DNA from 4 places in the Sphaerimonospora cavernae genome. Region 1 is predicted to be linked to each of the others. Evidence: riboswitches for the same ligand, from Rfam matches in the RefSeq annotation. Region 1 holds a riboswitch; each other region holds the start of a gene.

Region 1 (7,183 bases):
CGAGCATCCCCCGATCCCTCGCGCAAGGAACATCTATGACGACCATTCGCATCCGGATCGACGACCAGTGGATCACGGTGATCTCCGCCGGCATCGGCACCATCGCGGGAGAACGGCCCGCACCCACCGAAACTCCCATCCACATCATCGGCGGCACTGGCCCGGACGGTTCCTGGGCGGCCGAGTACGGCAAGCCGGACGGCCCCGCGATCCCGGCATACGCGGTCACCGGGTTGACCCACGAGGAGGCCTGCGAGCTGGGGCGGACGTCCGGCCAGGAGATCGTCTACGCCTGGAGCTACAACTGCCTGGCCGTGTTCTCCTGCGCCGACGGCTCCTGCTTCCTGACCGGCTGGCGGTCGGGTACATTCGCTGAACAGCCCGCCGGGCACGAACCCGCCACAGCCGTCAACGGCGAGCGGGGACCGGCGCCGTCGGCCGAGCGGGAGCCCGAGAAGCCGGCTGCCGCCCAGCCTCTGCACACTCCCCCGACTTCCACTCCCCGGCCCGCTGCTCCGCCCAGGCCGCAACGGCTCGTCGCGGACTGTCTGTACCCAAGCCGGCCGCTCGGTGAGACCGGGGACGTCCTGCTCAGCGTCCGCGCCTGGCGCATGTTCGGCAGGAGGATCTCCCGGGTGCTGCACGTACGGGACGGGAGGCTGGAACTGCTCAGCCGCCACGGCAAGGACCCGGTGGAGACGGTCGACCTCGGCCCGGTCCCCGACGACGCCCTGTCCACCGCGCTTGCCCGGGTGCCGGATCTGCTGACCTTCCCCTCCGAGGCGGCGGTGGAGATCGAGTGCCCTGACGAGGACGCCGAGCGGGTCTCCGGCCTCGTCACTCCGATCTTCGACGAGTTCTACACCGTGGAGGACCTGTACGAGTACGACGACGACTGGGATGACGAGGAGTGGGACAAGGAGGACTGGAACGACTACCGTGCGGGGCGCGACCGCGCCTGGCCGCGCGAGGACGAGCGCACCTACCACTGGTACGGCGGACTCACCGCCGTACGGATCCACATCAACGGCAACCTGCACCTGGCCGCCGAGGTGGACGATCGATGGATCCTCGTCCCGATGGACCCGCACCGGGAGTTCCCTCCCTTGCCCATGCCCGCCCACCACTACACCGAGGACTCCTACGGCTTCGACGGCGGCTCCCCCATCAACGACAGCCATTGGTGGACCGGCTCGGGCAACATCCGCGACAACCTGCACATCGCCTGGGCCGCCTGGGACGAGGGCGGCGAGGTCCTCATCGCCCGCTGCGACAGGCAGGAGTTCGACCGCCGCGTGAGCGCCTGGGGCTACCTGGACCGCCCGGACGAGGGCGTGATCGAGGAATGACGGATCCGGACGGCGAAGGGTCGATCACCATGGACATCACCGAGGCCAGAAGGCTCTTTCCAACGGCGGAGATCGCCCCCGACGGCGAAAGCGGCAACGGCCAGGCCTTCGACGCGTGGCTCGACGAGGGAGCCGACGTGGCCCTCTACCGGGCTCTCGACGGCCGCCTGCTCGCCCGCCAGGCCCGCCGCGCTCACCCGCCCTCGACCAAGCTCTTCAGCGACAGGTACGACTCCGCCCAACTGATCGGCGTGTTTCTCTCGCTGAACACCGCCTGCTCGCCCCGGTTGTCGACGACGGTGGCCGCGTCGGTGTCCGCGAGTCCGCCCGCGAAAACCCAGTAGCCCTCGGCGATCAGTCGTTCGTTGAACGCGCTGATGGCAGGCCGCCTGTCCGTGCTGCCGGGATTGCTCTTGTCATCGATCAAGGAAACCAGATACCGCATCTGAAGATCATCTCCTGTGGTGTCACGACAGCGTGGTTCGGCGGTCAGGGACTTCACGCCGTTGGCGCATACTGAGGACGCCCGGCCGGCCGGAAGACCTGGATCGTCACGCCCTTGGCGTCGACCCGCGACTCGACCAGGCCGAGCGCAAGATCCGGGCCGGTCTCCGGGAACAGTCTCGCGCCCTGACCGAGGATCACCGGGATCACGATCAGAGTCATCTCGTCGACCAGATCGTTCTCCAGCAGCCACCGGGTCAGGATGCCACTGCCGTGCACCTGCAGCTCACCCCCGGGCTTGGCCTTCAGCTCACTGATGGCCGCCACAAGGTCACCGCGGAGAACAGTCGTGTCCTCCCAACGCGGCGCGGTGAGCGTGGTCGAGGCAACGTACTTGGGGGCCTCGTTCAAGACCACGCCGATGGGATGTGCGCGCATCTGGTCGATTGACCCCCAGGAGCCGGCGAACAACTCGTAGGTGCGCCGGCCGAACAGGAACGCCTCTGCGCGCTGGTAGGTCTGCGTGATGAACGTCCTGGTCTCGTCGTCGCCCTTCCCCCGTGCCCATCCACCGCGCTCGAATCCGTTCCTGCGGTCATCCGACGCGGCGCCGTTTCCCTGCATCACTCCATCGATGGTGACCTGAGTCATGGTCGTCAGCTTCATGATCGCGGTTCCTCCGCCGTGGCGCCGCCCCTTGTGTACGGCCTCACGCCTGCTACGAACACCACCACCCCGATCCGACACCCCCTCCCGGAATTTTCTTGAAGAACTTTCCGGACGCCGGCCGTCAACGATCCGACACCACGATGCAGCGGATCGGGGGGAGCGGCGACGGAGGCGTCGACATCGTCGCCGTCGCAGCCATCGGAGAGCGGTTCGTCGTCCAGTGCAAGCGGTGGGCGAAATCGGTCGGCTCCCCCGAGATACGCAACCTTCTCGGCGCCCTGCACGCCTACCCCGGCCACCGCGGCGTCCTGGTCACCACGGCTGGCTTCACCAGCCCCGCCAGACAGTCCGCGGCGAGCACGGACCTGATCTTGATCGACCGTGCTCAACTCGCCGCATGGCTGGCGGGCTCCTCCGTCCTCGCCTTACCCTCCCGCGTACGCCACGGTTTTCAGTCCTCACCCCGTCCTGGTGGTATCACCTAGCCCAGAGTGACCTCACCCTCGGCGGAACATTCGACCAGTACTCCTCAACCGCCGCCCCTGAATGGCGCGCGAACAGCGGACGACGTACGCCGAGGGAGCGTGGCCTGGGGTTCCAGGTTCTCGGCTCGTTCACCAACATCTTCACAACCCCATCAATCACAATGCGCACATGGTCGATTCCACACAGTAATATTACGTTACCCTGAGAGCTACTCCAGCTCTGCGCCCCTGCGCGAACCCTCGTCCGCCCCCATGGAAGATGTTGAGGCCCCGTGAACCACCCCTGGATCATCTACCTGCGCGCCTGCCTGTCCGTTCGGGTCTACCGCGCCCAGACGGCGCCGACACGTGGAGCCTCAGCCGTGGAATGGGTGATCATCACGGCCATCATCGCCGGGGTCGCACTGGGCCTGGCCACCCTGATCAAAAGCGTGGTGGAACAGAAGCAGGGCGACATCCAAGCCAACCTCAGCGGCGGCAGCGCCGGGGCGTGATCTGCCCCCGGCACCGACCGCCGCTGTCGGCGTCCCCTCTGCGGGGTGAGCCCGTCAGCGCCCTCCCGGCCACACGGGTGGCCAGCAGACGCCCCACTGGATGTGGTTGTTCGCGTCGACCTTCCCCTGACACAGTTTGAAGACCTTGACCTACCCCAACAGAGAGCTGTCGGTCGCGCAACCCCCCCTGCGGCGCCCGCACCTCGAACGGTTTCCGTGCGTCGATCGGGTTGTCGTTGTGCCAGACGGCCTTCGGTCCAGGTAGTAGCTCTCGTAGAGGTCGAAGTCGTCCACGGGTGCTCCCGCGGCCCTGGCCTGCCCGTACGTGCGGGCCTGCTCGACAGCGAGGATGTACGCCTCACGCTGCTCCATCTCGGCCTGCTCCTCGATGAAGAGCACCCCGCCGAGCTCGTGGATGACCAGCGTGCCGTGCGGTTCGCCCTCCGGCCTGAGCGGGTCTTCCCGCCGGCAGCCGAGGATCTCGCCGACCAGAGCACTGTCGACGAAATCGAAGGCCGACAGATGCCTGCCGTACATCCGGACCGCCTCGTGGAACAGCGCCAGGGACTCCTCCGGGCGGTCGTGCAGGGAACGGGACGCCCAGCAGGCGAGCCGGATGCGCTCCTCCGCGAACGGCGCGTCGGTGAACTCCTCGTCGCTCAGGCCGTCCTGCAGCGGCCGGATCCGCGCCAGCGCATCCGTGGCGAGCTCGCGCACCTCCTCCCACCGCTCGTGACCGGCCGCCAGTTCGGCCGCCCGGAACAGCACCTCGATGGCGCTCTCCTCGTCCGTCCCCGTAAGACCCCGGAGGGAGCGCACGGCCGCCCGCGCGGCCTCCGCCGACCGTTCACCCTCGCCGAGCGTGCCGTACAGGTGGGCCAGGGTGAGGTACGCCTTTGGGAGACGAGGGTCTCCCGGGTCGCGGGCGGCCAGGAGCTCCACGGCCCTGGCCAGCGCGGACGCACGGCCGACCGGATTGTCGGAGGTGCTCGCGGAGGTGCTCAGAAGGACCTCGGGATCCTGCCCCACCATCCCCTCCGGCCCGAGCCGGAAGCCCGTCTGCAGCAGGACGAGCGTCTCGTGCGCGACGCTGCGCGTGTATAGGCGGGCAGGCGCCGGTGAACTCGGCTCCGGGACCGCCGTACGTACGGGCCTCGATGTGTACGCGGTGCTCCGGGTCCGCCATCAGCACGCGATAGAAGGCGACGCCGCACCCGTCTCGCAGGACCTCGTCGTACCGGAGGGCGGTCGCACGGGAACACCGTGCGGCCGCATCCCGCAGTTCCTCCCAGGAGGCGTCCAAAACTTCCATTAAGCACCTTTCCGAGGAAAACGCGGGTCAGGCCGCGACCGAGTGCGTACGAGCGACCCAGCCGAACGTTGCCGTACGGATGTCCCGGCACGACAGCAGGCGCCAGGCACCGGGGGTCCAGGTGAAAACGGCGTCCTGGCCGTAGCGGCGGCCGAGCGCGCGGGCCGCACGGTCGTCCAGACCGGCGACGGCCACGCTGTCCTCGATATGCCCCGCGACGAAATCCCCTCCGGCGGCGGGCCACCACCGCAGGCCGAGGGCATCGATCTCGGCGACCAGCGCCGCCTGGGCGTGGGCGTTGACGTCCCGGGGAACCGTACGGCCGCCTGGGTTGAACGCGGTGATCACATGGACCGTTGCGGCCGGCGGCAGGACGCCGGCGCACGTCCCCGGCGCGGCCGGGGTCAGTTCCACAACGGCGGCATCCAGCTGGAAGCGGACGACCGCCGTGCAGTAGAGGTCCCAGGACGAGGTCATGAGGGTCCTTGATGTTCCGGGACCCCCTTACCCGAGGGCAGGGAGATCCGCACTTGCCCCTGCCAGGCCGACAGCGGCCAGGTCTTCCCTGGAGGGCACCTTGCGCGGTGAGGCGAGGTTGCCAGCCGACTCTGATCCAGGGGCGTGGTCGGCTTCGTGACCCGGGCCAGATGCTGGCACAGCCGGCCGGTTTCTGTCCAGGTATTGACCATAAACGGCTTACGTCGCTAATGTCCGGCCCTGGGTCATGAGTTCCAGCGTCAAGCCCCGGCTCGCTGGACGGCATCCCGCCCGCTGCGGGTGCCCCGGGTGACGACCCGCTTCGCGCGAGGCGCGCGGAGAACGGCGGATCACCGGGGCCGGTCAGGCTACCGGGGTCCCAGGCCCCGGAGGTGCGTCATGCCCGTCCCGAACGACTCCTACGCCCTGCGCCGCACCCACTGCCCCGGCTGCGGCGTCTTCTACAACGCCATGAATCTGGGGCCGCGCGAGCCTGTCATCGAAGCGTTCCCCGGCGTGTACTACGCCCAGTGCCCGCACTGCAAGGTCCGGTGGCACGTGCACCGGCCCGGCGCCTCCGAGCGCGACCTGGCCGATCTGTTCGTCGCCGAACGCCCGGCCGAGCAGCCCGACATCACCGCCGCCTGGACCGGCGCCGTGCTCCGCCTCACGCTGGACGACCACATCCTGCGAGTAGGCCCCGCGGTCGGCAGGCCGGACACCGACGAGATTCCGCATCCCCTGGACGAGGTCGCCCACGTGCTGACGGGCTGGAACCCGGGCGGCCTGCCGGGACGCCTGACCCACAATCTGGACGCGCACAAGCGACTGCTCGACGACCTGCGTGAGCGCGGCCTGCACCTGCAGACCGACGCCGCATGCCACCATCCCGAGTTCGCCTGGGCCGAGCAGTCGGTGGTCGTGGTGGGAGCCGAGGAGAGCCTCGTCCTGGAGATCGCCCGCGGCTTCGGCCAGCCGGCCGTCCTGCGCTGGACGGCGGGGTTGCTGACCCCGATCGGCACCCACACCCGGGAACCCCTCGCCGACGGCGACCCGGTCGTCGTCACCCGGCTGCCGCAGCGGCCCTGCGTGATGACCGGCGAGGCCCGGGACGAGGTCTGCCGTAACCCGGGAGGGCCGTGGATCAGCAGGTCGAGGGCTGTCGGCACGGACTGGAACGACCGGCGCACCTGCCTCTACACGGCTCTCGGCTGCGACACCTGCCAGGGCGCCCGCGCCGGCGGAATCGCCGGCGCGGCCGCCCGCGTCGTATCCATCCGGCCCAGCGTTCCCAGCCGGTACGGCCTCGCACGCCGGACGACCGTCACTGGACCGTAACAAAAAGGCTGTGGACTTGATTCACAGAAGCCACATAAAGTGTGATCCCTACCTCTTACACCTCAGGTGGGGCAAACTGTAAGGATCTGCTGGGCGTGAACGACGGGGCCGGTGACCTGTGCAGGACGGTGGTGGTAACGCCGTTGACAGGCCGGTGGGGCCGAGCAGAAACATGCCGCCCACCACCTGGGGCAGAGACCCGATCATGTAGGCCAGGGCGGACAGGCCGGGTGACGCCGTCCGCACGGTCGGCTCCCCAGCCCCCCGGCGGACTCGGCGGTCCCGAGGGTCCAGATACAGCTCGGGGTAGCGCCCCCAGTCCGTGGCGATCTCAACGGCCGCTGGCGCTAAGCGCTGGGAACAGGGCGTTGACCCGACAGAACGCACATGCCGTCTCGGCACCAGAACCGCCTTTGGCTGCAGCCGCAGTACCTGGCGAGACATCACCTGTATCAGAAGTGGAACGAGCCGTATTCTGATCGGCAGCGTGTTGTGGTACAGGGAAAGGAGTCGGTGGGCGGATTGGCCAGCTCAGCATGCACTAACACACCTCACCCAAGTCGTGCCAACCTTTCTGTCCTCCGAGGTACCGACTGAAGACTCGATCGCGGTGGA
Region 2 (7,183 bases), on a different contig from region 1:
TGCGATCGTTCGGATGACGGGCTTGATGTCGTGCACGGCAGAGGGCGCGGATGCCGTCGGCGAGCAGGATCGTCCAGAGCCATCGGACGACGACGCGATGATCGTCTCCGTCCTGGACGATCCTGCCCAGATCAATGCGCGTGCCGTCGATGACTGCTTCGCTCCGGGACTGCGCGGCGTGGAACAGGGCCTCATGGACTTGATAGGCGGCGATGCCGTTACCGTCGCGGGTGTGTAGACGTCCCAGGTTGACCAGGGGTTGGAGGGCGAGCTTCGCGGTCGCCTGGTCGTATGGGCCGCTGGTGGCGAAGAGGTCGAACTGGCGCCAGCACAGATCCCGGGCGGCTTCAACCATGCTGATGCACGAACAGCTCGGGTACCTCTTGGAGGTCGCCGAACGCTCCAACGTGACCGTTCAGATAGTCGATCCCGGATGCGTCACGGGACTGATCGGTGCGTTTATGATCGCCGAGCTATCCGGCGGTGAACCCTCCGCCATCCACGCGGATTCGGCCGCCGAGGGGCTTGTCTCCGCTACCCCTGAGCTGGTGTCCTCTATCTGGAACAGGTACGAATCCATCCGCTCGTGGGCCTATCCTGAACACGTATCGCTCAATATGATCAAGGAAGTGATGGCGCAATGGATCTGACCGGCGCACAGTGGCGGAAGTCCTCGCGCTCCGGCTCGAACGGCGGTCAGTGTGTCGAGGTGGCCGCGAACCTGCCGGGGGTGGTCGCGGTCCGCGACAGCAAGAACCCTGACGGCCCCAAGCTCCTCTTCACGCCCGGAGAGTGGCGAGCCTTCATCAACGGCATCAAAGACGGGCAGTTCGACCAGTAACGCCCGCCACGAAGCGAGCAACAGCGCCCGATCCCCTCATCGATCGGGCGCTGACTTTTAGTGGCCAAGCCGAGGCCAAGCCGCCCAGCGGACCCGGGGCGGAGAACGAGAGAAGGGGCGGCTCCCGGAAGACCGGGAACCGCCCCTTCTCGTGGCTCGTCAGGAGAGAGCGGACTTAGAAGTCCATCTCGCCGCCGCCGGGCATGGCGGGGGCCTTCTCCTTCTCGGGCTTCTCGGCGATGACGGCCTCGGTGGTGAGGAACAGCGCCGCGATGGACGCCGCGTTCTGCAGCGCGGAGCGCGTCACCTTGGCCGGGTCGAGGATGCCCGACTCGAACATGTTCACGTACTCGCCGCTGGCCGCGTTGAGGCCCTCGCCGGCGGGAAGGTTGCGGACCTTCTCCACCACGACGCCGCCCTCGAGGCCGGCGTTGACGGCGATCTGCTTCAGCGGCTCCTCAAGCGCCTTGCGGACGATCGCCGCACCGGTCGCCTCGTCGCCGCCGAGCTCCAGCTTGTCGAAGGCCTTGGCGCCCGCCTGCAGCAGGGCCACGCCACCACCGGGGACGATGCCCTCCTCGACGGCGGCCTTCGCGTTGCGGACGGCGTCCTCGATGCGGTGCTTGCGCTCCTTCAGCTCGACCTCGGTGGCCGCGCCAGCCTTGATGACGGCGACGCCGCCGGCCAGCTTGGCGAGACGCTCCTGGAGCTTCTCACGGTCGTAGTCGGAGTCGGTCCGCTCGATCTCGGCGCGGATCTCGTTCACCCGGCCGGAGATCTGCTCGGGGTCGCCGGCACCGTCGACGATGGTGGTCTCGTCCTTGGTGATGACGACCTTGCGGGCCCGGCCGAGCAGGTCGAGGGTCGCGTTCTCGAGCTTGAGACCGACCTCCTCGGAGATGACCTGACCACCGGCGAGGATGGCGATGTCGCCCAGCATGGCCTTGCGGCGGTCACCGAAGCCCGGAGCCTTGACCGCGACGGACTTGAACAGGCCGCGGATCTTGTTGACGACCAGGGTCGCCAGGGCCTCGCCCTCGACGTCCTCGGCGATGATGACCAGCGGCTTGCCCGACTGGACGACCTTGTCGAGCAGCGGGAGCAGGTCCTTGTTCGCAGAGATCTTGGAGTTGACGATGAGGATGTAGGCGTCCTCGAAGACCGCCTCCATGCGCTCAGGGTCCGTGACGAAGTAGCCGGAGACGTAGCCCTTGTCGAAGCGCATGCCCTCGGTGAGCTCCAGCTCCAGGCCGAAGGTGTTGCTCTCCTCGACGGTGATGACGCCTTCCTTGCCGACCTTGTCCATCGCCTCGGCGATGAGCGAGCCGATCTCGGGGTCGGCGGCGGAGATGGAGGCGGTGGAGGCGATCTGCTCCTTGGTCTCCACGTCCTTGGCGAGCTTGGACAGCTCCTCACTGACGCGCTCGACGGCGGCCTCGATGCCCTTCTTCAGGGCCATCGGGTTGGCGCCCGCGGCTACGTTGCGCAGCCCCTCACGTACCAGCGCCTGGGCGAGTACGGTGGCGGTGGTCGTGCCGTCACCGGCGACGTCGTCGGTCTTCTTGGCGACTTCCTTGACCAGCTCGGCGCCGATCTTCTCCCACGGGTCCTCGAGCTCGATCTCCTTGGCGATCGAGACACCATCGTTGGTGATCGTGGGGGCTCCCCACTTCTTCTCCAGCACGACGTTGCGGCCCTTGGGGCCGAGGGTCACCTTCACGGCGTCGGCGAGCTGGTTCATACCGCGCTCGAGACCGCGCCGGGCGTCCTCGTCAAACGCGATCATCTTGGCTGCCATCAGGCTAGACCTCCCAGTAGCAGGGTGGCTTCCACTGGACCGAGCCGACGCCCGCGACGGCATGGGCCCGCTCTCCCTTCGGGGACCCCATCGTCTCGATCCTGTTGTTGTCACTCTCGACCTCAGAGTGCCAACCATGTATTTAGCACTCTACCCCTGCGAGTGCAAGCGCAGGCCATCCTGACCCAGGGCGTGTCCAACGCGCTGACCAGCGAAGACTCCGCTGACACGCCCCTGACACAGCATCGAGAAACGACGAAGGCCCGGCTTCGCCAGGAGCGAACCGGGCCTCGCGATGGTCGAGCGACAAGGGCGTGTTCGGCAACGCCGTCCCACGCGGGGCAGGACATGACGTGCCGAACACACCCAAGATCAGACGGCCCGGACGGCCTCCGCCTGCGGACCCTTCTGTCCCTGCGTGATGTCGAACTCCACCCGCTGCCCCTGCTCAAGCGACTTGTAGCCGTCCATCAGGATCGCCGAGTAATGAACGAACACGTCCTTACCACCGTCTACCGCGATGAAGCCGTAGCCCTTGTCCGCGTTAAACCATTTGACGGTGCCCTGCGCCACTTTCCGACTCCTCTTGCTGGGCGGGGGACCACACCCAAGAAGCCCCCGGTTTTCGTCGATCGTCCTCGACGATACCCGTGTCAAGGCATCGGACAACAGAGTAAATCCGCAAACTACTACGAGGTGTTCGCTCAACGCAGGATCAGGGAATATTCACTTTAGTGGGCGATAGTTGATAATTGCACCATTTGACAGGTAGCGCCCGACTTGGGCGATGACAAATGCCCAGGTCAGGCGCCCTCTAGGTGCGGAGAGGCTCAGCCGCCCGCGACTGCCGGGATCACCGAGATCTGCGCGCCGTCCGGCGTGGAGGTGTCCAACCCCTCGGCAAATCGGACATCCTCTTCCCCGACATAGACATTGACAAAACGCCGTATTTTGCCCGTTTCGTCCAAGATTCGACCTCCGATGCCCGGGTAGTCCGCATCCAGCTTCTGCAGGACCTCGCGAAGCGTCGCACCTTCTCCGGACACCTCCGCGACCCCATTCGTGTATGTGCGCAGAATCGTCGGAATCCGTACAGAAACGCTCATTTTCACTCGCTTTCGTGATTGGAAGTGGGCTCAGGGAAACGCGGTCAGTTGGCGAAAGCCGTACGGAACGCGTCGAGAGACGGCCGGATGACGGCCGCCGGACGGGCCTGCTCGGCGATCGCATCGAGCGTCTTCAACCCGTCGCCCGTGTTGAGTACGACGGTCTCGGCGTCCGGGTCGAGCCTGCCTTCGCGCGCCAGCTTGCGCAGCACGCCGACCGTCACACCGCCGGCGGTCTCGGCGAAAACGCCCTCGGTCCGCGCCAGCAGACGGATGGCCTCGACCACCTCGTGGTCGTCGACGTCCTCCACCGCACCGCCCGTGCGCCGCGCGATGTCCAGCACGTACGGCCCGTCCGCCGGGTTGCCGATCGCCAGCGACTTGGCGATCGTGTCCGGCCTGACCGGCTGCACCACGTCGTGCCCCGCCTTGTACGCCCTTGAGACCGGTGAGCAACCCTCCGCCTGGGCGCCGAAGATCCGGTACGGACGGTCCTCCACCAGGCCGAGCCTGATCAGCTCACGGAAGCCCTTGTCCACCTTGGTGAGCTGCGAACCGGAGGCCACCGGGATGACGATCTGGTCGGGCAACCGCCAGCCGAGCTGCTCCGCGATCTCGTACGCGAGCGTCTTGGACCCCTCCGCGTAGTAAGGCCGGAGGTTGACGTTGACGAAGCCCCACTTCTCGCCGAGCTCGTCGCCGATCAGCTCGGAGCAGAAGCGGTTGACCTCGTCATAGGTGCCCTGGATGCCGACGAGGCGGCCGCCGTACGCCGAGGCCATCGTGACCTTGGCCGCCTCGAGGTCGGCGGGGATGAACACGCAGGAGTCGAGGCCGGCACGGGCGGCGGCGGCGCCGACGGCGCCCGCCAGGTTGCCGGTGGAGGAGCAGGAGAGCGTGTGGAAACCGAAGGTTCTGGCCGCCTCGAGGGCGATCGCCACGACCCGATCCTTGAAGGAGTGGGTGGGGTTGCCCGAGTCATCCTTGATGTGCAGCGAGCGTAGCCCCAGCTCGGCCGCGAGCCTGTCCGCCTTGACCAGCTTGGTCCACCCGGGTTGGAGATTGGGCTTGGCCGCCACGTCCGCGGGAACCGGCAGAAGCGCCCGGTAGCGCCAGATGTTCGTCGGTCCCGACTCGATGTCCTCGCGGCGGACATCGCCGAAGTCGTACGTCACCTCGAGCGGCCCGAAACACTCGGCACAGGCGAAGATCGGCCCCAAATCGTAGACGGTGCCGCATTCGCGACAGGACAGACCCGTGGCGGGGCCGAACTCAGAACTGGTCGTGGTGCTGGAACCGGGGGCATTGGTGTGCGCCATGAAGCGAGGCCCTTCCCTCATCTTCGCTCGCGACCACCTTGACCGCGAGCCCGGAATTGGCACCCTGTCCCGGCCGGGCCTCGTGGTCACGAGTTCGGTCACGGGAGGGTTGCCGGGGCTTCGCAGGGCCGGTCCCTCCACCCCTCTGGATGAGCATGTTCAGTTGTGTGGACGTTCAGTTGTCCCAGGTCGTGTCCCGAGTCGTCGAATGGCATGGGGGAACGTCCGTAAGCACTGTACCCCGGCGTTCCCGGAATCCGGTCCCGCTTCTCAATAGACGAGACAAATCGTCCCACCATCCGTACGCGAGCCCGGTATCAAGCAGGTCACCCGTAGGCGTCGCCGAGTGCCGACTGCACGTACTTGCGGGCCTGGTGGATCCGCGATTTGGCGGTGCCGAGCGGGATGCCGAGCTGCTCGGCGATCTCCAGGTAATCGAGTTGGCAGATGTCGCGCAGCACCAGCGCCTGAGCGAGATCGGGCTTGTCCGCCTCCAGCGACTCCATGGCGTCGAGCAGATCGAGCCGCGATCCGGCGATGACGCTGACCCGCCGAGGATCGGGGCGCTGCTCGGGTAGTTCCTCCGCCTGCTCGGCCGCGCGCCGCTTCAGCGAGCGGTAGGTGGTCCGCGTGCAGTTGACGGTCACGATGTGCAGCCAGGTGCTGAACTTGGCCCGGCCCTCGAACCTGCCGATGTTGCGCGCCACGGCGAGCAGCGTGTCCTGGCACGCCTCCTCGGCGTCCTGACGATAGGGTAGAAGTCGCTCGCAGTGCCGCAGCACGTCGGGCTCGATCCGGCGGAGCAGTTCGCCGAGTGATCGATGATCGCCTCCGGCGGCCGCCCTGGCCAGATCCTCAGTTGTCTCGTCCATTGCCATTGCCGTTTCCGCCCCTCCTTTTGACATCCTATTGATTCATGAGCAGCCAGGTTCTGATCGCTTCCAACCGGGGGCCGGTGTCGTTCTCCATGTCGGACGACGGCACGCTCACCATGCGCCGGGGCGGTGGCGGTCTGGTCTCCGGGCTGTCGGAGGTGGCCAGGGACGGTGACCTGCTGTGGGTCTGCGCCGCGCTGTCCGACGGCGACCGCGGTGCCGTACGACTCGCGCCCGGCGGGCGACTCGACCGCGCGTTCGACGCCGGGCCGGTCCGGATGCTCGACATCCCGCCGGCGGTCTTCCATCGGGCCTACAACGCCGTGGCCAACTCGACCCTGTGGTTCGTCAACCACCTGCTCTACAACACGCCGTTCACGCCGCAGTTCGGCATACGCTTCCGCCGCGAGTGGGAGTCCTACCGGGAGTACAACGGCGCTTTCGCGCTCGCGCTCGCCGAGGAGGCCGGGCCCGGATCCCGCGTGATGGTGCAGGACTACCACCTGACGCTGGCCCCGGCGATGCTCCGCGTCGAGCGGCCCGACCTGCGGATCGCCCACTTCTCCCACACGCCGTGGGCGCCGCCGGAGTACTTCTCGCTGCTACCCGACGACGTCGCCGTCGAGGTGCTGTCGGGGATCCTCGGCTCCGACCACGCCGGCTTCCTCACCGCCCGCTGGGCCGAGGCGTTCATGGACTGCTGCGCCGTCTTCCTCGGCGCCAGGGTCGATCGCGAGAGCCGTACGGTCAGCTTCGGCGGCCGGACCGTCCGCATCGGCGTGCATCCGCTCGGCGTGAACGGCGAGGCGCTGCGGGCACGTGCCGCCGAGCCCGACGTCGAGTCGCACATCGCCGCGATCAAGGACGTGGTCGGCGACCGCAAGCTGATCGTCCGCATCGACCGGACAGAGCTGTCCAAGAACATCGTGCGCGGCCTCACCGCCTACCGGGAGTTCCTGGCCGGGCATCCGGAGTGGCACGGCAAGGTCGTGCATCTGGCCTTCGCCTACCCGTCCCGGCACGACCTGCCTGAATACCGCGAGTACACGGCGGCCGTGCAGCGGTGCGCCAAGGAGATCGACGACGAGTTCGCCACCGAGGACTGGGATCCGCTGATCCTCAACGTCCACGACGACTATCCGCGATCATTGGCCGCCTACCGGCTGGCCGACGTCCTGCTGGTCAACCCCATCAGGGACGGCATGAACCTGGTCGCCAAGGAGGGACCGATCCTGTCCAGGCGG
Region 3 (7,183 bases), on a different contig from region 1:
GTGAATCTAGGATCGGAACGCGTGGCCGCCGGCGCGCACGTTCCGGAAGGTGGGCCCATGGACGTCCTACGTACTCCCGAGGAGCGCTTCACCGATCTGCCCGGCTTCCCCTATGAACCCCGCTATGCCGAGGTGGCCGGTGACGTGCGGATGGCGTACGTCGAGGCCGGCCCGGCCGACGGACCCGTCGTGCTGCTCCTGCACGGCGAGCCGAGCTGGTCGTTCCTCTACCGCCACGTCATGGCGGTGCTCGCCGAGGCGGGCTGCCGGGCCATCGCCCCGGATCTGATCGGTTTCGGCCGGTCGGACAAGCCGTCGAGGGTGGAGGATCACACCTACGCCCGGCACGTGGAGTGGGTCAGGTCGCTCGCCTTCGACGCGCTCGGCCTGCGGGACGTGACACTGGTGGGGCAGGACTGGGGTGGCCTGATCGGGCTGCGGCTCGTCGCCGAGCATCCGGACCGCTTCGCCCGGGTCGTCGCGGCCAACACGGGGTTGCCGACCGGTGACATCCCGATGCCGCAGGTGTGGCACCGGTTCCGGGAGACCGTACGGAACGCGCCCGTGCTCGACGTCGCCCGGCTCGTTCGGTCCGGGTGCGTCACCACGCTGCCGGACACCGTCCTGCGCGCTTATGACGCGCCGTTCCCGGCCGAGGAGTACAAGGCCGGGCCGCGGGCGATGCCGAACCTGGTGCCCACCACGCCCGATGATCCCGCCGCGCCGGCCAACCGGGCCGCCTGGGCGGTCCTCGCCACGCTCGACCTGCCATTCCTGGTGGCATTCTCCGACCGGGACCCGATCACCGGTGGCATGGCGCCGATCCTGAAGAAGACGATCCCCGGCGCGGCCGGCCTCGATCACCCCGTCATCGCGAACGCCGGTCATTTCCTGCAGGAGGACGCCGGACACGAGCTGGGCGAGGTCGTCGCGGCCTTCGTCCGCGCATGGTCCCAGCAGTAGGGCCGTACGTCACCAACCGGCCGAGTTCGAGATCGCCAGAGACAGGAAGACCGGTGCGGTGCGGCCCTGACTGCTATCGCCCCCAACGTTCTCTTGTCCTGGGCGACGGGGTGTGACGACCACGTAGTCAGACCCGAGATTGGGAGGCGGGGACCTTCGCCAGGAAACGGGCGAAATCACTGAGAAACACTGAGAAACACTGATACTCAGTGAACGGCAGTAGAGTCGCGGCCGGGTGACGGCATCATCTCGAACCGGAGGCCGGATGGATCAGGCATGGACCTGGGGGCAGGATGTGCCGCTGCGGTGGTTGCTGATCGATGACGGCAGCAGCGGCGTGGACGACTCCGACGTCCCCCTGGCGCTGTGCGCCGAGATCGACGGCTTGTTCGTCGAGCCCGCGCCGCCCCCGGTCCCGGAGCAGTTCACCCTGATCGGCTGTCGGCCCGAGCCGCCGCTGCAGGCCCTGCTGGAGCGGCGATCGGCCCGGCGGCGCCACCTGCGGGCAGTGATTCACGCCGTCGACCGCAGCGGGCGCACGGTGGCCATGGCCAAGATGGTGTCGGCCACCGTAACCGGAGCAGGCCCCTCCCGCCTCGGCACGGGCCTGATCGACCTCATCCTCGACGACGGGCTCTATGAGCCCCTGCCCAGCGGTGCCCGCGCGATCTGGGAACTGTGGCACATAGGCCGACCGATCCGGCCCAACCTGTGGGCCGGCTACGACCGGGCGCTGCGGCACCAATGGTCCGGCGCGGCCCTGTGCCACCACCCCGACGGGCAGCCTGACCGGCCCGCCGGAGGCACCTACCACCTCGACGGCCGGTTCGTCACCGACATCGAGGGCTTTTACTGCGCTCTGGGTGAGGCCATCAACGGCCCCGGCGGCTACTTCGGCTGGAACCTTTCCGCGCTTGATGACTGCCTGCGCGGTCAGTGGGGGGCTGCGCCGCCGTTCCGGCTCATCTGGCGCGACGCCGACGTGGCCCGTCGGCACCTCGTGCCGGGCTATGACCGCCCGGCCTACGACCAGCGATCCTGGGGCCCGGCGATCACCTTGCAAGACCTGCTCGGCATCTTCACCGACCGCGGGGCCGAGGTTGAACTGCGATGAACGTTTTGTCGGTAGTGAGAGTGAATCAAATACACGGAGAGTTTGAGGTGGACGAGGAGACGGTGGGCGTGCCAGGATCGGTGCTGGGTCACGAAGCCGATCGCGCCCCTGGACGATCGTCGGCTGGCAACCTCGCCTCACCGCGCAAGGTGCCCTCCAGGGAAGACCTGGCCGCTGCCGGCATCGGCAGTGGCAAGCGCGGATCTCCCTGCCTCTCCCGGTAAGGGGGTCCCCTGACAGCCAGAGGACCTTCATGACCTACGAACGCGACTTCTTCCGCGACGCCGCGGTCCACGACATCTCGCCGGTCCTGAGTTCAGCCGTGCAGGTGATCGACGCCGCCTTCCCCGACGAGCTTTGCCTGCGACTCCGCCCGGTGCTTCCCCACCTCGCGGGAACGGCCGATGACGGCAGGGACGGGGACCGCGTCCGCCTCGCGCAGGACTGGCTGGTCCGGACCTGCCTGGCGGCATGGATGCGGGCCGCCGGACAGCAGGACGAGGCGGTGCGGCTCCGCCGCCTGACACCCGTCCGGGATATCGGAACGGCACTGCGAGCGGCGGGGGTGGCCGCGCAGGCGTCCGGCAAGGTCATGATCAGCGCCCCCGGCAGGGCGGAGGGATTCCCCCTCGTCAGCACCGCCGTAGGGGCGGCGAACCGGGCCGTGAAGACCATGACCGTGTGGAACTGTGTCGCTGCCGCCGGCGCGGCCTTCGCCGGGTCCACCGGGCGCCACCCCCCGATGGGCTCCGGGCACGGTGACGGGGTGAAGCCAGACCGATCAGGTGGGGCATCGGGGCGTTTCGCGGGGCGAGGCGGCTCGGTGAGCGTGAGCCGTTCGCCGTCCCAGGTGCCGACCACGTGGTAGTCGCCCCAGCGCACGCCACCCTGGGCGTCGTGCTCGACCGTGTTCCAGTCCCACCCGACGATGTCGGGCCCGGCGCACTGGGGCGGCATGGAGAAGGCGACGCCGGCGCAGAGCTGTGGGCCGTGTCGCGCGTCGGCGAGCACGAATCCGTCGGCCTGGTAACGCGTCGGGGGAGCGGACGCCGCGGACGCCGTCCCGCAGGCGGCGAGCCCGGCGAGTGCGGCCGCGAGCCAGACGCCTCTCATGCCCCCCGAAGATTCACCCATGTCATCGGCCGGACTATCGCGAGCCGGAGTCGCGGTCGAGTTCGCAGCGGAGTTTCATGCTCTTGGCCTCCGTGCGGATGTACCGGCGGGTCCGCCCGCCGGTGAGCAGGCCCACCAGCGGCGCCGGCAGGCCGGACTGGTCGATCGTGAGGAGGAGCGATCCGCCGCCCGGTCGAGGTGTGATCGGGTGCCCCGCGACCGTGGTCACGCCTCCGCTGGTCGCCTGCCAGGCGAAGGAGTCGCCCTCCGTGAACTCGGTCACCTGCCAGACCATCACGGGAAGCCCCGGTTGTTTGATCCGGACACGGCTGCCGAGGCCCAGTGGACCGTCCCCTTGACCGTTGCCGAGAAACTCGAGCTCGGTCACCGTGGGCAGGAACTCGGGCCACCTGGCCACGTCCGTCATGACCCGCCAGATCCGCTCCGGAGACGCGTCGATGTCGATGCCGGTCTCGAATCGCATAACGGTCGACCCCCGGGTCAGTTGGGCGTGACGAGCGTCGTCTCCCGCATCCTACAAAGAAACGATCTACGGAAGTGAGGAGGCCTCCCCACGGTCCCGATCACCCTGGTCAGCCTGCGGTCGACGCCTACTACGCCCTGTTGATCCGGTCGCCGCGGCCGGAAAACCTGTGCCGGACTCCTACCTGAATGCCGGATGATGGCGACAGGCAAACGAAAGGTGGCCCAGTGGGTGGTTTAGGCAGAATCGGGGTCCTTGTTGCCGCCAACCTGCTCGGTGGAGTCGGAGTCGCCGCCGGGGTCGCGGTCGGTGCGCTGCTCATCGAAGCGGTCGGCGGCACCACGATGGCGGGGCTGGGCTCGGCCGCGAACGTGCTCGGCGCGGCGGTCGCCGCGGTGCCGCTGGCCGCGATCGCGTCCCGGTACGGGCGGCGCTGGTCGCTCACCCTGGGCTATGCGCTCGCCGCCATCGGCGGCGCTCTGATCATCGCCGCCGCTATGATCTCCAACATCGTCGTCCTGCTGGCCGCGCTGGCCTTCTTCGGCGTCGCGCAGGCGGTGAACCTGCAGACCCGGTACGCGGCGGCCGACGACGTCCCGCCCGCCACCCAGGCCAGGGCGATGTCGACGGTGATCTGGGCGACCACCATCGGGTCGGTGGCCGGCCCCAACCTCAGCGAGGTGGGGGACAGGCTCGGCGTACGGCTCGGGCTGCCCGTTCTGTCCGGCCCCTACCTGTTCTCGGTCCTGTCCTTCGTGTTGGCGGCGGCGGTGGTGGCGCTGCTGTTCCGGCCTGCCGTACGGCCCCGGGAGGCGGCGGCGGCCGTCCCGGCGGGGTCCGCCGGGACGGAGCCGACGGTGGGTGCGATGGCGGCGCTGCGCTGGGCGGCGGCGCATCCGACGGCACGGTTCGCGATGGTGCTCATCGCGGCGGCACACGCCGTGATGATCACGGTGATGGTGATGACCCCGCTGCACCTGCAGCACCACGGGATGACGCTGCAGGTGGTCGGCATCGTCATCAGCCTGCACATTTTGGGGATGTACGCGTTCAGCCCGGTCTTCGGCTGGCTGGCCGACCGGCTCGGCGTGGTCCGGGTCGCGTTCGGCGGCATCGCGATGCTCTCGGTGGCCCTCGTGCTCGGTTTCCTGGCCGCGGCCACCCCGGCGGGCGGGGCTCTCACCGCGGTGGCGCTGACCGTCCTCGGGGCGGGCTGGTCGGCGTCGGTGATCTCCGCTTCCGCGCTGCTGACGAGCGCCTCGCCGGCCCGGGTCCGGGTGCCCCTGCAGGGCGTCACCGACGCGGGCATGAGCTACGCGGGGGCCGCGGCGGCCGCGCTGGCCGGGCCGATCCTCGCATTCGGCGGTTTCCACGCGGTCAACATCGCCGCGGCGATCATCCTGGTGCCCGCCGTGATGGCCGGCGTCGCAGCCCTTCGCGGCCGGGGCGCCGACACCGCCGACACCGCCGACACGGCGCCTGAGGATCCGCTCGACGAGGGGGACCGCCGGGACATCGGCTCGCCGCGCTGAACACGGACTGCGCTGAACACGGACCCCCGCCCCCCACCCCTTGGCCGTGATCTTGCGAATTCTCGCAAACAAGCATCGTGACCTGCGCAGCTCAATTTGGTGATCTCGCAGTTTCTCGCACGTAGGCCTCCTGACGTGCGCAGACGACTTCGGTGATCTTGCATGGCGAGAAGTGCAAGATCACTGACCCTGTTGGTGCTGCTCACGGGGTAGGTCTGCGAGAAACTGCAAGATCACGGCCAAGGTATGGGGGGTGGTTGTGCAGATTGTCTGGCGTAGATTGATTTGGTGCTGGACGGTCTGGGCACATTGCCCGGTACGGCCTGGCCCCGGCGAGTTCGTGCTGATCAGCGGGGTAAAGGTCCACTAGCATGCGATCGTGGACAGCGACGAGGTGACGTTCTCCGGTGGCGAGGCCCGTGGCGAGGAACTGTTCGCCTCGCTGTTCGACGACGCCGCGCTCTTCCCGCCCGGTAACGCGCCCATGGCCGACGCCGTACCGGCGCATCGCCGCCACCGCGCGTCGTGGTACGCCCGTTTCGTCGGCCCGTTCATCTGCGCGGACACCCGGCTGGCCGAGCTCCCGGCGGACGTGGCGATCAGCGTCGTGGTGACGGGCGGACCGGCGGCGATCGAGCGGTTGGGCGAGGGGCTGAGCGAGGGGCTCGGCCCGCTGCCGAACGCGGTGGCGCTGGAGGTCTCGGGCGTGGCGGATCCGGCCGACGCGGCGGCGGCCGTGACCGCGCTGCGGAACTGGACGAGCGGCGGCCGGGCGAGCGGCGGCCGGACAAGCGATCCCGACAGGGGCGCGGCCGGGTTCGTCGAGGTCCCGCGGGGCGAGGCGTCCCTTCCCGTGCTGGACGTGCTCGCGGGCACGGCGTTCCTCGCGAAGTTCCGTACCGGCGGCCTTCAGCCGCAGGCGTTCCCGTCCGAGGCCGAGCTGGCCGGGGCGATCGTCGCCTGCGCGGACCGGGGCCTGCCGTTCAAGTGCACCGCCGGGCTGCACCATGCCGTACGGCACACCGCACCCGGCACGGGTTTCGAGCACCACGGGTTCCTCAACGTGCTGCTCGCCACGAGCGCGGCCCTGGACGGTGTGGCGGCGGACGAGGTGGCAGAGGTGCTCGCCGAGCGGGATGCCGTCGCGGTGGCCGACCGGATCCGCGCCCTCGGCGACGACGATGTGGCGGCGGCCCGCCGGATGTTCCGATCGTTTGGCACCTGCAGCATCGACGAGCCTCTCGACGACCTGGCCGCGCTGCGCCTGATCACCGTACCCGCCTGATCAGCATTCGGACCGCGACCGTACAGGAGCGACTGTGACCTGGATCGACCTTCGAGACGACGGATGGGGCCTGGACAACTTGCCCTACGGAGTGTTCTCCACCGACGGGCCGGACCGCCGGGTGGGCGTGGCGGTCGGCGGGCACGTCCTGGACCTGGCCGCCGCCGCGCGGGACCTGTGGCCGGCCATGGCCGGCACGTTCGCCGAGGGCACGCTCGACCGTTTCATGGCCCGGGGGCGGGCCGTGTGGGACGAGACCCGCGAGCGCGTCACCGGCTGGCTCACCGACGCCGCCCATGAGCGCGCCGTGCGGCCGCACCTGGTGGACCGGGACGCGGTGCGGCTCCACCTGCCCTTCACCGTCGCCGACTACGTTGACTTCTACGCCTCAGAGCACCACGCCGCCAACCTCGGCCGCATGTTCCGCCCCGGCCAGGAGCCGCTGACCCCGAACTGGCGGCACCTGCCGATCGGCTACCACGGCAGGGCGGGCACGGTCGTGGTGTCCGGCACGCCGGTCGTACGGCCATGCGGGCAGCGTCGTACCCCGGACGGCGACATCGTCTTCGGCCCGTCGACCCGCCTGGACATCGAGGCCGAGCTGGGATTCGTCGTGGGCGCCCCCTCCGAGCCGGGCACGCCGGTGCCGGTCGAGGATTTCGCCGACCACGTCTTCGGGGCCTGCCTGGTCA
Region 4 (7,183 bases), on a different contig from region 1:
ATCCCGGCCGCCCGGGTCACGTGCCGCCAGGTCGCAGGCGATGCGCTCGGCGAAGACGAGCCCCTCCAGCAGGGAGTTGGAGGCGAGCCGGTTCGCGCCGTGTACGCCGGTGCAGGCGACCTCTCCGCAGGCGTACAGCCCGGGAACGCTGGTGCGGCCGGACAGGTCGGTCCGCACGCCGCCGCTCGCGTAGTGGGCCGCGGGCGCCACCGGGATCGGCTGTGTGACCGGATCGATTCCGTGCTCGCGGCAGACCGCCAGGATCGTGGGGAACCTGGCCCGCCACTTCTCCTCGCCGAAGTGGCGGGCGTCCAAATAGACGTGATCGACGCCGGTCTCGCGCATCTTCCTGGTGATGGCCTTGGCCACCACGTCACGTGGTGCGAGATCGGCCAGTTCGTGGACGCCGTGCATGAACCGATCGCCGGACGCGTCCACGAGCACCGCGCCCTCGCCCCTGACCGCCTCGGAGACGAGGGGCTGCTGGCCCGTCGAACCCTCGCCGAGCCACAGCACGGTCGGGTGGAACTGCACGAACTCCAGATCGCGTACCACAGCTCCGGCCCGGAGGGCGAGCGCGACGCCGTCGCCGGTGGAGACGGGCGGGTTCGTCGTCGCGGCGTAGATCTGGCCCATGCCGCCGCTGGCCAGGATCACGGCCCCGGTGCGCACCGCGCCCACGCCGTCCCTGGCGCCCTCACCCATGACGTGGAGGGTGACCCCCCGCGCGCGGCCGGCGGCGTCGAGCAGCACGTTGAGGGCGAGCGCGTGCTCGATCACCTCGATCCTGGGCTCGGCGAGCACGGCCTCGACCAGCGCGCGCTGCACCTCTGCTCCGGTCGCGTCGCCGCCCGCGTGAACGATGCGGTTGCGCCGGTGGCCACCCTCGCGGGTGAGCTGAAGCTGCCCGTCGACGCCCCGGTCGAAGCTGGCACCGTGGTCGATGAGCCGCTTGAGCGCGTCGGGGCCCTCCGTGACGAGGATCCGTACGGCGTCCTCGTCGCAGAGCCCGACGCCGGCGACGAGCGTGTCGTTCAGGTGCTCATCGGGGGTGTCCTCGGGGTCGAGGACCGCGGCGATGCCGCCCTGGGCCCAGCGGGTGGACCCGGCGGAGAGCACGTCCTTGGTGACGACGAGCACTCGCCCCGCGGGGGTCAGCTCGGTGTACCGCAGAGCCACGGTGAGGCCCGCGATCCCTGACCCGACGACCACGGCGTCGGCGTACACGCTCCATCCGGGAGCGGGGGCAGTGAGCTTCCTCGGAATCGCCACCATGCGGGGGTTCCCCTTTCGTCACTATGACGATAACGCCCCGGTCGTGGTGATGCGTCCCCGCCCCGCCCGTTTCGATCAGCCGTGCCCGATCAGCTGTGCCCGATCAGTCGGGAAGCCGTACGACCACGTTGTCGATCAGGCGGGTGGTGCCGACCCGGGCGGCCACCGCGAGCACGGCCTCACCTCGGTGGTCATCGCCGACCTCGGCGAACGTGGCGGGATCGGCCAGCACCAGATAGTCGAGCACGAGGGGCGGCCGCGCCCGGGTCGCCCCATCCGGCACGGCACGGTCCTGTACGGCACGGTCCTGTACGGCACGGTCCAGTACGGCACGGGCCGCGCGGAGGATCTCCTTCGGCGTGCCGCACCGTGCGCCCTCCTGGAGCGCACGCGACAGGGCGAGGGCGGTGGTCCGGTCCTCGGGGGAGAGATAGCGGTTGCGACTGGACAGTGCGAGGCCGTCGGGCTCGCGCAGGGTCGGCCCGGCGACGACGGAGACGGGCACATCGAGGTCGGCGACCATGCGGCGGATGAGCGCGAGCTGCTGGGCGTCCTTCTGCCCGAAGACCGCCACGTCCGGCCTGACCAGGTTGAACAGCTTGAGCACGACGGTCAGCATGCCGTCGAAGTGGCCCGGCCGGTGGGCGCCCTCGACGATCGTGCCCATGTGGCCGGACGACACCCCGACCTGGCGGTCCGGGAGGTAGAGGTCGCCGGCCGCCGGTGCGAAGACCACCGAGACGTTCTCCTCCGCGCATGCCGCCAGGTCCGCCTCGAATGTCCGGGGATACCGGGAAAAATCCTCACCTGGGGCGAACTGGAGGGGATTGACGAACACACTCACCACCACGTGATCGGCGTGCTCGTGCGCCAGCCGGATCAGCGACCGATGGCCCTCGTGCAGCGCCCCCATTGTGGGGACCAGGGCGACCCTGCCCGCACCGCGGCCCTCGGTTCGGCCTCCGGTTCGGCCCTCACCGTGGCCGCCGGCGAGTGCCTCCAGCGCCTTGGCGAGTTCCGTCCGGTCGCCCGCCACGGTCAGGTCCATATGTTTCCTCCCAGCGCGTCCAGGAGGCGCTCGGCCGCCTCGGGCTTCAGCAGCCCGGCGGCCAGCGCCCGGTCCGCGGTGAGCCTAGCGAGGGCCACATAGGCGTCAGCGGCCTCGGGGGCGGCCAGGATGAGCGCGTCGACGTGCTTGCGGACCGTGCCGGCGTCGCCACGCACCACCGGCCCGGTCAGCCCGCCGATGCCCAGGCGCAGCACGTTGTCCAGCGCGGCGCCGAGCAGCGGGCCGAGCATCCTCCCCGGATGCTCGACGCCGATCTTCGAGAGCAGTTCCTGCGACTCCGCGATCAGCGTGATCATGTGGTTCGCGGCACCGGCCAGGGCGGCGTGATAGAGGGCACGATCCTGCTCCGCGATCCAGACGGGCTCACCGCCCATCTCGATCACGAGCGCCTCGGCCACCGGACGCAGCATCAGCGGTGCGGTCACCCCGAAGGAGCACCCGTTGAGCTTGGTGAGATCGTCATCGCGGCCGGTGAACGTCATCACCGGATGCAGTGCCAGCGGCACCGCGCCCATCTCGGCCGCCGGGTCCAGCACGGCCAGGCCGTACGCGCCGCTGGCGTGGACGAGCAGCTTGCCGCGCAGGTCCGCACCGGTGGCGGCGAGGCCGGCGACCAGCTCTGGGAGCACGTCGTCCGGCACGGTCAGCAGTACGAGCTCGGCCTGCCGGATCACCTCCTCGGGCCTGCTCAACCCCACGCCGAGCCGGTCCGCCGCCTGCCGCCGGGACATGTCGGAAACTCCGCTCGCGGCCACCACCCGGTGTCCGGCGAGCCGGAGCGCGGCGCCCAGCACCGAACCCACCCGTCCCGCGCCGAGCACTCCCACGGCAAGCCGCGCAGGGCGGTCGCTAGTGTCCATGAGGCCTCCCCACGGCTCAGGGTAGCGTCGCCGGGCGGGCCTGCCCGGCCCTGCCCTATGGTTAGATTTTGTCCCACTTCCCCCTGCGGCATGTTGAGCCACGAGTACGAAGGTGATTACTTTTCGCCATCTTCGGCGCGCTGGGTAACGTGAGGCGTGTGTGGTTGACCTGGCGCGCGGCCACGCGGCGCGCGCTCTACGGTGACGAGGGCTTCTATCTGAGGGAACGGCCCGGTCGGCATTTCCGGACCTCCGTGCACGTGTCCGCGGCCTTCGCCGGGGCCCTGCTCCGTCTGATCGACCGGGTCGACGCGGACCTCGGCCGTCCCGACGTGCTCGATCTCGTCGACGTCGGCAGCGGTGACGGCCTGCTGCCCGCCCGCATCCTGGCGTCCGCGCCTCCGAGTCTGGCCGAGCGACTGCGGATCACCGCCGTCGACCTCTCCTCGCGACCCGCGGACCTGGACGCACGGATCTCCTGGGCCGATGCCGTACCCGACCGCATCGAAGGGCTGGCCGTCGCCAACGAGTGGCTGGACAACGTCCCGGTGGACATCGTCGAGCAGACCCCGTCGGGCCCGCGCCTCGTGCTGGTCGATCCCGAGACCGGCGCCGAACGCCTCGGCCCGCCTCCGGCCCCCGAGGATCTCGCCTGGCTGGAACGCTGGTGGCCGCTGAACGATCTGGACGATGTCGACGGGCTGCGTGCGGAGATCGGCCGCCCACGCGACGAGGCCTGGGCCTCGGTGATCGTACGGCTCGGGCGCGGTACGGCCGTCGCCGTCGACTACGCCCACCACGCCGGCGCCCGTCCCCCCCTCGGCAGCATCACGGCCTACCGGGACGGCTCGGTGGTGCCGGCCGTACCGGACGGGTCGTGCGACATCACCGCGCACGTCGCGCTGGACGCGTGCGCGGCGGCGGGTGAGCGGGCCGGCGCCACTGCCACGACGCTGACCACCCAGCGGGCCGCGCTGCGCGATCTCGGGGTCACCGGTGCCCGACCGCCGATCGAGCTCGCCTCCGCCGATCCGCTCGGCTACGTACGGGCGCTCGGCCGGGCGGCCGAGGAGGCCGAGCTGATCGACCGCACGGGCCTCGGCCGCTTCGGCTGGCTGAGCCAGATCAAACGGTGACCTTGAGCGACTCCAGACCACGGATGATGTAGTTGGGCTTCCAGGCGGGCTCCTCGGCGAGCGCCAGCCCGGGAGCCAGCCGCAGGAGGGCACCGAACGACTCCGCCATCTCGATCCGCGCGAGCGGCGCGCCGAGACAGAAGTGAATGCCGGCTCCGAACGAGATGTGCGGATTGTCGACCCGGCCGATGTCGAGGCGATCGGGGTCGGCGAAGACCTCCGGGTCCCGGTTGGCCGAGCCGAACAGCAGCGCCACCTCGACCCCGCGAGGGATCGTCACCCCGCCGACCTCGATGTCCTCCAGCACCCACCGCTCGAACATCTGCGCCGGGGTGTCCCAGCGCAGCAACTCCTCGACGGCGGTCGGCATCAGACCGGGGTCGGCACGCAGGCGCTCCAGTTCACCCGGGTTACGGAACAGCGCCCACCACCCGCTGCCGGTCGCGTTGACCGTCGCCTCGTGCCCGGCGTTGAGCAGCAGCACACAGGTGCCGACCAGCTCGTCCTCGGTGAGCCGGTCCCCGTCGTCCACGACCTGGGCCAGCGCGGAGATCATGTCGTCGCCCGGCCGGTCCCGGCGTATCCGGGCGAGGTCACGCAGGTATTCGGCGAACTCCTGGGCCGCCCGCACCGCCGTGTGCTGTGCCTCCAGCGAGGGGCTGAGCTCGTACATCCCGCAGATGTCCGCCGACCACGGCCGCAGCAGGTGCCGGTCGGCCTCCGGCACACCGAGCATCTCGGCGATCACGGTCACCGGCAGCGGTTCGGCCACCTCGGCCAGCAGGTCGCCGCCGCCTCGCTCGACCAGTCCCTCGGTCAACTCCATCGCGATCTTCCGTACGCGGGGGCGGAGCGACTCGACCATCCGAGGGGTGAAGGCCTTGGACACCAGGCGGCGCAGCCGGGTGTGGACCGGCGGCTCGACATCCAGCATCCCGGCGCGGATGACCCGCCAGAACGGCTCCTGGAACTCCGGCTCGGGCTGCCTGCCGAACTCCTCATGGGTGGCCATGTGGAGATAGGACCGGCCCAGCCGCCGGTCGCGCAGCAGTGCGTTCACGTCGGCATGGCGGGCGATCAGCCACTGTCCGGTCGGCTCGAAGAAGCCGACGGGGTCGTTCTCGCGCAGGTGACGATAGGCGTCGTACGGGTGAGCGATGAACTCGGGATTCCAGGGATCAAACTTCACAATGCACACCATACGCATCCAACCGGGCACCTCCTATCCCTGGACCATCAACGTATCCACGTCTCTCTCACGCGCAAGATCACGAAGAACGAAAGCGCAGGTGGGAGGTCATCCCTGCGAGCTTCTACAAGATCACGCAGTGAAGACGGCCAGGTCGGAGGCCCACCCTGCGAGTATTCGCAAGATCACGGCGGGGGGGGTGGGGGGTGGGCTGGGCTGGGGGGGAGGAGGGGGGCTTGGTGGCGATAGGTGACGGTGGGTTATAGTGCGGATCAGGTCATGAGTGTCAGCGCCAAGCCCCGGCTCGCTGGCCGGCAACCCTCGCGTCCGCGGCGGGGTGCCCCGGGTGAGGACCGGGTTCGGCACGAGGTGTGCCGGACAAGCGCGGGCTCCGCCGTACGACGCCGTGGTCGGGGTCCTCGACTCCAAGGAGGCCTGGCGTTGTCCGCTGTTCTCAGCATCCTCACCCCCACTGCCGGTGACCACACTGCCGGTGATTGCGCCGCCGTCTCCGTTTCCGCCGGCTCCCGTGAGATCCCGGCCGTGCTGGGCGCCGACCTGCGGGTGCCCGTCAAGGGCGGCAGGCTCGTGCCGTACGCCAATCTGGACTACGCGGCCAGCGCGCCCTGTCTCGAGCCGGTGAGCGCCGCCGTCGCCGCCGCGCTCCCGGCCTACTCGAGCGTCCACCGGGGGGCCGGGTACGCCTCGCAGCTCACGACGGCGCGGTACGAGCAGGCCAGGCACAGCGTGCGGGCCTTCGTCGGCGCCCGGCCCGACGACGCGCTGATCTTCACGCGCAACACGACCGACGCGATGAACCTGCTGGCCCGCTGCCTGCCCGAGGGCACCACGGTCGTGGTGTTCGACTCCGAGCACCACGCCTCCCTGCTGCCCTGGTCGCGTGCCGTACGGCTCGCGCCGCCGGCGTTTCCCGGCGAGGCGGTCCGGGCGGCCGACGAGGCGCTCGCGTCGATCGAGGGTCCGGCGCTGCTGGTCGTCACCGCCGCCTCCAACGTCACCGGCGAACTGTGGCCCATCGCGGGCCTGGCCCACATCGCCCACCGGTACGGCGCCCGCATCGCCGTCGACGCCGCCCAGCTCGTCCCGCACCGGCGGCTCAACCTGACCGCGCTCGACCTCGACTACGTCGCGTTCTCCGGGCACAAGCTCTACGCCCCGTTCGGGGCCGGGGCGCTGATCGGCCGGCCGGACTGGCTCGCGCGGGCCGAGCCGTACCTGCGGGGCGGGGGCGCGGTGCGCACCGTCGGCGACGCCCCCGAGGTTCTCGAGTGGAGCGACGACCCCGAGGCCAGGCACGAGGCGGGCACCCCAAACGTGCTGGGCGCGGTCGCGCTGGCCGCCGCCTGCGACGCGCTGAACGCCACCGGCTGGAAGCGGCTCATCCGGGAGGAGAAGCGGCTGCTCGCCCGCCTGCGCGCCGGACTCGCCACGATCGAGGGCGTACGTGAGCTGTCGCTGTGGGGCCCCGACCACCCGCGTGTCGGCATCGTGTCGTTCACCGTGACCGGCCGGGACGCCCGCGAGGTCGCGGAGACGCTGGCGGCCGAGCACGGCATCGGCGTCAGGGACGGCAAGTTCTGCGCCCACCCGTTCGTCCGGCATCTCCTCTCGGCCTCGGGCGATACCGCCGGGA

The links. Region 1 has a riboswitch for S-adenosylmethionine ahead of ACFHYQ_RS16070 (DUF3293 domain-containing protein). Riboswitches for the same ligand answer to the same signal wherever they lie in the genome.
Region 2: it holds a riboswitch for S-adenosylmethionine, as region 1 does, so the genes downstream of both, thrC (threonine synthase) here and ACFHYQ_RS16070 (DUF3293 domain-containing protein) in region 1, are expected to answer to the same signal.
Region 3: it holds a riboswitch for S-adenosylmethionine, as region 1 does, so the genes downstream of both, ACFHYQ_RS15310 (hypothetical protein) here and ACFHYQ_RS16070 (DUF3293 domain-containing protein) in region 1, are expected to answer to the same signal.
Region 4: it holds a riboswitch for S-adenosylmethionine, as region 1 does, so the genes downstream of both, ACFHYQ_RS05615 (aminotransferase class V-fold PLP-dependent enzyme) here and ACFHYQ_RS16070 (DUF3293 domain-containing protein) in region 1, are expected to answer to the same signal.

What each region holds. Positions count from the first base shown of each region.
Region 1 covers NZ_JBHMQT010000034.1:10,611-17,793, reverse strand. Annotated here, with positions in the region: gene ACFHYQ_RS16105 (hypothetical protein) at 36-1,349, shown strand; gene ACFHYQ_RS16100 (hypothetical protein) at 1,346-1,693, shown strand; gene ACFHYQ_RS16095 (dihydrofolate reductase family protein) at 1,848-2,459, opposite strand; gene ACFHYQ_RS16090 (restriction endonuclease) at 2,558-2,947, shown strand; gene ACFHYQ_RS16085 (hypothetical protein) at 3,220-3,441, shown strand; gene ACFHYQ_RS16080 (hypothetical protein) at 3,592-4,473, opposite strand; gene ACFHYQ_RS16075 (DUF3293 domain-containing protein) at 4,781-5,230, opposite strand; SAM riboswitch class IV at 5,275-5,392, opposite strand; SAM riboswitch class IV at 5,474-5,582, shown strand; gene ACFHYQ_RS16070 (DUF3293 domain-containing protein) at 5,630-6,568, shown strand.
Region 2 covers NZ_JBHMQT010000055.1:127,538-134,720, forward strand. Annotated here, with positions in the region: gene ACFHYQ_RS24615 (hypothetical protein) at 1-355, opposite strand, end outside; gene ACFHYQ_RS24620 (Scr1 family TA system antitoxin-like transcriptional regulator) at 354-650, shown strand; gene ACFHYQ_RS24625 (DUF397 domain-containing protein) at 641-841, shown strand; gene groL (chaperonin GroEL) at 1,017-2,639, opposite strand; gene ACFHYQ_RS24635 (cold-shock protein) at 3,012-3,212, opposite strand; gene ACFHYQ_RS24640 (MoaD/ThiS family protein) at 3,470-3,745, opposite strand; gene thrC (threonine synthase) at 3,790-5,064, opposite strand; SAM riboswitch class I at 5,079-5,220, opposite strand; gene ACFHYQ_RS24650 (RNA polymerase sigma factor) at 5,391-5,942, opposite strand; gene ACFHYQ_RS24655 (alpha,alpha-trehalose-phosphate synthase (UDP-forming)) at 5,981-7,183, shown strand, end outside.
Region 3 covers NZ_JBHMQT010000033.1:64,942-72,124, reverse strand. Annotated here, with positions in the region: gene ACFHYQ_RS15320 (haloalkane dehalogenase) at 58-963, shown strand; gene ACFHYQ_RS15315 (barstar family protein) at 1,229-2,077, shown strand; SAM riboswitch class IV at 2,164-2,282, shown strand; gene ACFHYQ_RS15310 (hypothetical protein) at 2,331-2,945, shown strand; gene ACFHYQ_RS15305 (SRPBCC family protein) at 3,225-3,674, opposite strand; gene ACFHYQ_RS15300 (MFS transporter) at 3,902-5,206, shown strand; gene ACFHYQ_RS15295 (hypothetical protein) at 5,586-6,491, shown strand; gene fahA (fumarylacetoacetase) at 6,526-7,183, shown strand, end outside.
Region 4 covers NZ_JBHMQT010000006.1:224,925-232,107, reverse strand. Annotated here, with positions in the region: gene ACFHYQ_RS05640 (L-aspartate oxidase) at 1-1,275, opposite strand, end outside; gene panC (pantoate--beta-alanine ligase) at 1,379-2,323, opposite strand; gene ACFHYQ_RS05630 (Rossmann-like and DUF2520 domain-containing protein) at 2,314-3,204, opposite strand; gene ACFHYQ_RS05625 (SAM-dependent methyltransferase) at 3,363-4,340, shown strand; gene ACFHYQ_RS05620 (cytochrome P450) at 4,330-5,529, opposite strand; SAM riboswitch class IV at 5,805-5,920, shown strand; gene ACFHYQ_RS05615 (aminotransferase class V-fold PLP-dependent enzyme) at 5,971-7,183, shown strand, end outside.